DNA from 2 places in the Streptococcus sp. DTU_2020_1000888_1_SI_GRL_NUU_041A genome. Region 1 is predicted to be linked to the other one. Evidence: predicted binding sites of a transcription regulator. Region 1 holds the regulator's gene; the other holds the start of a gene.
The links. Region 1 encodes HrcA, which represses chaperone genes, less so after heat shock. Its sites were predicted from a motif close to TTAGCACTCNNNNNNNNNGAGTGCTAA; they were not measured.
Positions count from the first base shown of each region.

Region 2: a site for HrcA is predicted at 1,064-1,090, ahead of groES (co-chaperone GroES). Genes of this name have one in related genera too.

Region 1 is NZ_CP135591.1:366,193-370,024, forward strand. It holds gene RSK81_RS01950 (PadR family transcriptional regulator) at 1-65, shown strand, start outside; gene RSK81_RS01955 (DUF2812 domain-containing protein) at 65-637, shown strand; gene RSK81_RS01960 (ABC transporter ATP-binding protein) at 661-1,518, shown strand; gene RSK81_RS01965 (ABC transporter permease) at 1,511-2,239, shown strand; gene hrcA (heat-inducible transcriptional repressor HrcA) at 2,403-3,437, shown strand; gene grpE (nucleotide exchange factor GrpE) at 3,473-3,832, shown strand, end outside.
Region 2 is NZ_CP135591.1:2,306,935-2,310,766, forward strand. It holds gene groL (chaperonin GroEL) at 1-734, opposite strand, end outside; gene groES (co-chaperone GroES) at 758-1,039, opposite strand; gene RSK81_RS11375 (hypothetical protein) at 1,245-1,535, opposite strand; gene RSK81_RS11380 (PTS system mannose/fructose/sorbose family transporter subunit IID) at 1,630-2,484, opposite strand; gene RSK81_RS11385 (PTS mannose/fructose/sorbose/N-acetylgalactosamine transporter subunit IIC) at 2,468-3,313, opposite strand; gene RSK81_RS11390 (PTS system mannose/fructose/N-acetylgalactosamine-transporter subunit IIB) at 3,341-3,832, opposite strand, start outside.

The DNA.
Region 1 (3,832 bases):
AGATTTTAGAGTTGGAAATCCAGCGGATTGAGCGCCTTTACCGCAATAGTAAGGAGGAAGTTTGATGGAAAAGAAAATTGTCTATAAAATCTTTACCATTGCAGACTATGACAGAGAAGCAGCTTATTTTAAAAAAATGCACAGTCAAGGCTGGAAATTGAAGAAAGTAAGTTATTCTCCCTTTCTTGTTGCAGTTCGTTATACATTTGAAGCCTGTCCGCCTCAGGAAGTGGCCTATCAATTAGATTTTCGCCCTATAAAAAAGGCGGAGCAAGAATCCTATTATCAACTGTTTGAGGATTGTGGCTGGGAGCATATTACAAACTTTAATCAGTTCTCTTATTTCCGCAAGCCGGTTTCTCAGCTTGATGCGGAGAGCGATCTTGAAATCTATAATGATGCTTGGTCTAAGCTAGAAATGGTCAAGCGTTTGCTTATATGGCGTTTTTTGCCAGCCATCATGGTTTTGTGTGTCACTACCTATCTCATTCTAGATATTTTCCAGAAGAGTTTGAAAGCAAGTCTATTATTCAAATCAATCTTAGCAATAGACTGTGTTATATTGTTCATTCTGTTTTGCCAACTGGTCCATATTGCCTTGCGTTTTTGGAAAATGAGGCAGGAACTGAAAGATTGATTACAGTTTTGTTAAATACTGTTATGAAAGCGAGGAAAACAATGAAAAAGACGATTATTGAAGTGCAAGGCTTGAAAAAGAAATTCAAGGAACAAGAAGCCTTGGCAGGAATCGATTTTTCCATCCAAGAGGGAGAAATTTTTGGCTTCCTAGGACCTTCTGGATCTGGTAAAACGACGACTATCAATATCTTGACTGGACAGTTGTCTGCAGATGCTGGGACAGCTCATGTGCTGTCTGCACCGGTTGAGGATTTAAAGGCAGAAGTGCTGGAGCAGATTGGGATTGTCAGCGATGGCAGCGGTTTTTATGAAAAGATGTCACTTTATAAGAATCTCAAGGCCTATGCTTTGCTCTTTGGTGTTAAGATGGCAGAAGTTGATGAACTTCTCCGAAAAGTGGGGCTTTATGATAGCCGCAACAAGGTGGCTGAAAAACTATCTACGGGTATGAAGCAGCGCATGTTGCTGGTCCGAGCCTTGATTAATCGACCTAAACTGCTCTTCTTGGATGAGCCAACCAGTGGTTTGGATCCGTCAACCTCTCGCACCATTCATGAACTACTGCTGGAACTAAAAGCTCAGGGGACAACTATTTTTCTGACAACCCATGATATGCAGGAAGCTACCCTCTTGTGTAATCGCTTGGCCTTGCTAAGTAAAGGAAAATTAGTCGAAGTGGGCAGTCCGCATGAGATAATCCAAAAGTATAATACAGATAAGAAGGTTCGTTTAGAATATGAAGATTTGACGACGAAGACAGTTACCTTTGATGAACTGCAAGGAGGCTTGGATTTGTCCAATGTTATCAGTATTCATTCCTGCGAACCAACTTTAGAAGATGTTTTCATCACGTTGACAGGAGGTACCTTAAATGTCTAATAAATTAAAAGGTATGATTTGGCTGAGAGGTCAAGTGACGCTAGCTAATAAAAGTATTCTATTGCAGGTTTTCATGCCGATTTTCCTTATTTTTCTCTATAAATTTATTTTTTCTTTGAATGGAGCGGGTAAGGAAATTGGAGCGGATAAACTAGCTATTATGTTGCTTACGATCTCTCTGCCTTTCTCTCTAGCCATGTCTGTTGGAACACCCATTATTATAATCTTAGCTGAGGAAAGGGAAAAACGTAATTTGCAAAGTTTGCGCTTGGCTGGTGTGACAGCGGGTCAATACATTCTCTCTGCTTTAATCTGGCCAGCGATTATTGGGATTTTTTATATCGTTATTACCCCAATTTTGGTGGGAGCCAAGCTTTCTAATCAGGTATTCAGCTATAGTTTGGTTCTCTTATTGACCATGCTGGTCTTAATTTTCTTCTTTTTAATGGTTGGTCTGTTTTGTAAAAATCAGGTCATGGCACAATCTCTTAGTGTTCCAGCCATGCTCTTGGCGGCATTTATTCCTATGTTTTCAAATATGAGCGAGGATTTATTTAAGGTGCTGCGTTATAGTTTTATGGGCCTATTTACTAGCTATATGAAAGATTGGTCTCATTTCCATTTATGGAGCGGAGAATTTTTGGCTCTACTAGTTTGGCTGCTTCTTTTTTCAGGAATTTCTTTCTATTTGATGCGCCGTTTGCAAATCTTGGACGACTAATCTAGGTCGCTAGACTGATTTTTAGCACTCTTGAAAAAAGAGTGCTAATTTTTTGAGTTTTTGTCTTGACTTTGGTGTGGAAGAGTGTATAATAGAATCATGAGTTAGCACTCGAGGTGGTTGAGTGCTAATTGACAGCAGAATCTTGATTGGAGGTGATGCCGTGGTCACGGAGCGTCAAAATGAGATTTTGAATTTGATTATTGATATCTTTACCAAGACTCACGAGCCGGTCGGCTCCAAAGCCCTGCAGGATTCTATCAATTCCAGCAGCGCCACTATCCGCAACGATATGGCAGCTTTGGAAAAGCAGGGGCTTCTGGAAAAGGCGCATACGTCCAGCGGCCGTAAGCCGAGCGTGGCTGGTTTTCAGTACTTTGTCAAGCATTCTCTGTCCTTTGATCGTCTCGCTGAGAATGAACTTTATGAGGTTATCAAAGCCTTTGACCATGAGTTTTTCAACTTGGAGGACATTCTTCAACAGGCAGCAGACCTTTTGACCAAGCTCAGTGGATGCACGGTTGTTGCACTGGATGTAGAACCCAGTCGGCAGCGTTTGACAGCTTTTGACATCGTTGTGCTCAGTCAGCACACGGCTCTGGCGGTCTTCACCTTGGATGAGTCCAATACCATTACCAGTCAGTTTATGATTCCGCGTAACTTCTTAAAAGAAGACCTGGATAGGCTTAAAGGCCTAGTAAGGGAGCGGTTCTTGGGACAGACAGTGCTGGACATCCATTACAAGATTCGGACGGAAATTCCGCAGATTATCCAGCGCTATTTCACTACGACGGACAATGTCATTCAGCTTTTTGAGCATATCTTTGGTGATATTTTCAAGGAAAATGTGATTCTGTCTGGCAAGGTTCAGCTCTTGGAATTCTCAGACCTGACGGCCTATCAGTTTTTTGATGACCCGCAGAAAGTAGCCTTTGAGATTCGCGACAGTTTGGCTGAAGATCAGATGCAAAGCGTGCGCGTTGCAGACAGTAGAGAAAGCTGTTTAGCTGATTTGACACTGATTTCCAGCAAATTCTTGATTCCTTATCGAGGATTTGGGGTGTTGGCAGTTGTCGGTCCGGTTAATCTTGACTACCAACGGCTCGTCAGTCAGATGAATGTTGTCAATCGCGTGCTGACCATGAAGCTGACCGACTTCTATCGCTATCTGAGCAGCAATCACTATGAAGTCCATTAAATATAGTATAAATATTCCTAAAAAGGAGGTGCCTTGTGGCAAAACATAAACAAGAAGAACATCCAGAAGATGTGGAAGTAAAAGAGGAAGCTGTAGAAACAGCTGAACAAGCTGAATCAGCAAGCCCTGAAAAATCAGAATTAGAACTAGCTAATGAGCGAGCAGAAGATTTTGAAAACAAATATCTCCGTGCTCATGCAGAAATGCAAAACATCCAGCGACGAGCAAATGAAGAACGTCAGCAGCTGCAAAGATACCGTAGTCAGGATCTGGCAAAAGCTATCTTGCCTTCGATAGATAATCTGGAGCGCGCACTTGCCGTTGAAGGGCTGACAGATGATGTCAAAAAGGGGCTGGAAATGGTGCAGGAAAGTTTGATTCATGCTCTCAAAGAA
Region 2 (3,832 bases), 580 kb from region 1:
AGCGGACGATTAGTTTTCAAGATATTTTCCAATAAAGGAAGAATCTCTTGAATGTTAGAAATTTTCTTGTCAGTAATCAAGATGTAAGGATTGTCCAGTTCGGCTACCATTTTTTCATTGTCGGTTACCATATATTGAGACAAGTAGCCACGGTCAAACTGCATTCCCTCAACTACATCCAGTTCCGTTTCCATTCCTTTGGACTCTTCAATGGTAATAACGCCGTCATTGCCAACTTTTTCCATAGCTTCAGAGATGTATTCACCGACTTTCTCGCTGCGAGAAGATACGGCTGCGACCTGAGCAATAGCTTCCTTGTTGGAAACTGGTACTGAGTTAGATTTCAGGGCTTCAACAGCTGTCGCAACGGCTGCTTCAATCCCACGGCGGATACCGATTGGATTAGCACCAGCTGTAACATTTTTAATCCCTTCGCGGACGATAGCCTGTGTCAAAACAGTTGCCGTTGTTGTTCCATCACCAGCGATATCGTTGGTCTTTGAAGCAACTTCTGACACCAACTTAGCGCCCATATTTTCAAAATGGTCTTCCAGTTCGATTTCCTTGGCAATGGTCACACCGTCATTGGTGATAAGGGGTGAGCCAAAGGATTTTTCCAAAACGACATTGCGGCCTTTAGGACCCAAAGTTACCTTAACAGTATTCGCTAAGATGTCAACTCCACGAACCATGCTGCTTCTTGCATCTGCTGAAAATTTAATATCTTTTGCCATTTTATTATTCCTCTCTTCTAATCTTACTCGACAACTGCTAGAATATTGGCTTCACTGACTAAGAGATAAGCTTCATCTCCGTCCTTGACTTCCACGCCTGCGTGATTTTCTACGAGAACCTTGTCCCCTTCCTTAACGCTCAGGGCTACCAGCTCACCGTTCAAAGTACGAATACCTTGTCCGACTGCGACAACTTCTGCTGTCTTAGTCGCTGCTTGGCCATTGCCTGCAATGACAAATCCGCCAACTTTCTGCTCTTTTTCTTCTACTTTTAAGACCACACGGTCTCCTAATGGTTTTAACATAGTTTTCCTCCAAAGATTGAATTTTTAGCACTCTAAACTATCGAGTGCTAATCTATAGTTATTATTTTATCACTTGGTCAGAAATAGTCAAGAAAAAAACCGGCTAGATGAAAGAAAAATTTTATTTTTTCTTCGCTGCCTCCTAAAGTCAAAGAAAAAACAAGTCCGAGCTAAAATCCTCTCAGACTTGTCTTTAGGGGAATATCTATCTTGCAAGTTTTAGTTTTGCTTCAAAATCATCAATCACTTTTTGCAGATTTAGGCGTCCTCTATAGATACCATAGCCAAACAAAAGCATGGCTAAGATACCAAGTAGAGCTAGGACGATTCCTGCAATAAGTGCTAGGAGATTGGTCTCATGAAAGAGATAAATCAGAACAAGACCGATGCTGGCAATGGCAAAGAAGAGACTGAACCAGCGTCCTAGATTTTCAATCATATGCTTCTGGTAGTGAATTTCTGTTTCATAGCCTTGAATCAATTCTTGTTCTGTCATGATCTTCTCCGTTCTTTCTTTTACTCTGCTCAAACAAATTTGTATTAGACTAGCTGCAAATCGGACTTACTGCCAGCCTAAAATTGAGCGAGAATTAGTATTTAAGTTGAGGGTCAAAGATGCCAAGCGCTACACCAATCAAAGCAATGACAACCAAGAGGAGCATAACGAGGTTTGGTGATACTTTTTTCTTGGCCATCAGCCACCAACAAAGCGTGATAAAGCCAGCTGTTAAGAGACCTGGATAAACACCATCAATCTTTTCTTGCAACTTCAGGAAAGCTTCGCCATCAGCATTTTTCAGCTCTAATGAAGTCGTTACAGATACCCAAGTTGCAGCAACTGCCCCGATAACCATACCACCAATGACACTGATTGCCTTACGAAGCGCCTGTCCTTTAGGTCCTACAAGGAATTCTACCGCCTTGTCCCCTAATTCATAGCCTTTGAAGTAGGCAAAGCGCATACCGCCATAGATGAGAACATTCCAGACAAGGATGTAGAAGAGAGCGCCGATAGGATTTCCACCTTTAGAGAGTCCAAGGGCAATCCCCAGCAGAACTGGAATCAAAGTTCCAACAACCAAAGAGTCACCGATACCTGCGATAGGTCCCATGAGACCGGCACGCATACCATTGATAGTTTCGCCGTCAACAGCGTCACCATTGGCACGCGCTTCTTCCAAACCAGCTGTAATCCCCACTACCAAAGCTCCAAGCTGAGGTTCTGTGTTGAAGAAAGCTGTATAGGTCTGCATAGCTTCTTTCTGCTCAGCTTTGTCTTTGTAGAGTTCTTCCACGATTGGCAGCATAGAGGTCAAGTAGCCGAAAGTCTGCATGTGCTCTTGAGAGAAGCAAGTCAAATGACCATAGTACCAATGGTGGAATGATTTCGCTAAAGTCTTTTTAGTTATTTTCTTTCTTTCAGCCATCTTAGATATCCTCCTCATCGTCATCAAAATCAGCTCCACCAGCCGGCGCGGTTACTCGAGCTGATTTGATTACTTCCAATTCATAGTAAATTACTGCAAAAATCAATGAAACAACTGCACTGGCAACCAAATTAAGACCAAGTGACTTAGCCAAGGTGAAGCCCACAAAGAATGGGATAAAGTCAGCAGCCTTGGTAACGATTTGTTTCAAGAGAATGGCAATACCGACACATGGGAGAAGAGCTCCGACTGTAAAGAGGGATTTCATGATGAAGCCATCCATTGGCAGGTGGGTTTTCATCAGTTCAACCATATTCGGACCAAACTTCGTGATGATCATGGTTGGAAGGAAAGAGAAGACAAAGTGGGAAATCCAAGGATAGACCCAGTCAACAGCGTAAAGCTTTTTGAATTCGCCTTTTTCAACAGCTTTCCAACCAATATGTTGCCAAAGCAAGTTTGTAGTAGCTGTTCCATAGAAGAGAACTGTACCGATAGTACCAACTGCTGCTCCGATTGGTGCAGCTGCTGCAGCGATAGCAGATTCAGACGTGATTCCTTTAGAGTGAACAAACAAGATTGCGAGAGGAATCCCAATGTAAGAGATCGCCCGCACGTCAGCGGAAACTGTACCACCTGGTGTTACCAGAGCGATATAGAGGACCTGAAGGGCTACCCCAACCATAATCCCTGTTTTTAAATCTCCAAGAATCAAGCCACTAATCAAGCCTCCGACCAGAGGACGTCCCAGAGTGTAGTTACCAATACTAGAACCACCCATACCAGGCATAGAAGCTAAACTAGCAAAAAGACCCAGTAAAGCGGCTTGCAGCCAAGAAATTGTCATAATAGACTCTCCTTTTCATTATTGTAATTAAAAACCAAATTTAGACTTGAAATCGCTCCAGTAACCGATGGAAACATCTGGTAAGAGCTGGAATTTGACTTTGTAGCCAGCTTTTTCGATCGCCTCAATCGCTTCTGCCTCTTCCTGAGTGATGGACTGGTTGTTGCCCAGCTTAACAGCTCCCGGACGGTCATTAGCAGGACCGACGATGATTTCCTTAACATCCCCAGGTACAAAACCTTGGTCCACTAGGATTTCCTTCATGTCTACAGGATTTTTCGTAATGAGGAAATAACGGCTGTCTGACTCTGTGACCTTGCCTGATTTTTCCTTGAAGGCTTCCTTGGTCCAAACAAAAGTCTTCTTGTCAGAAGCTCCCTTGTAGGCCTGAATCAAAACCTTGTTTCCTGCGGCTGCATTATTAACTGCAATCAAGCCATCACAAGGGTATTCCTTAGCCCAGCGAGTGACTGTTTGACCGTGGATCATGCGGTCGTCAATCCGTACAAATGATACTGT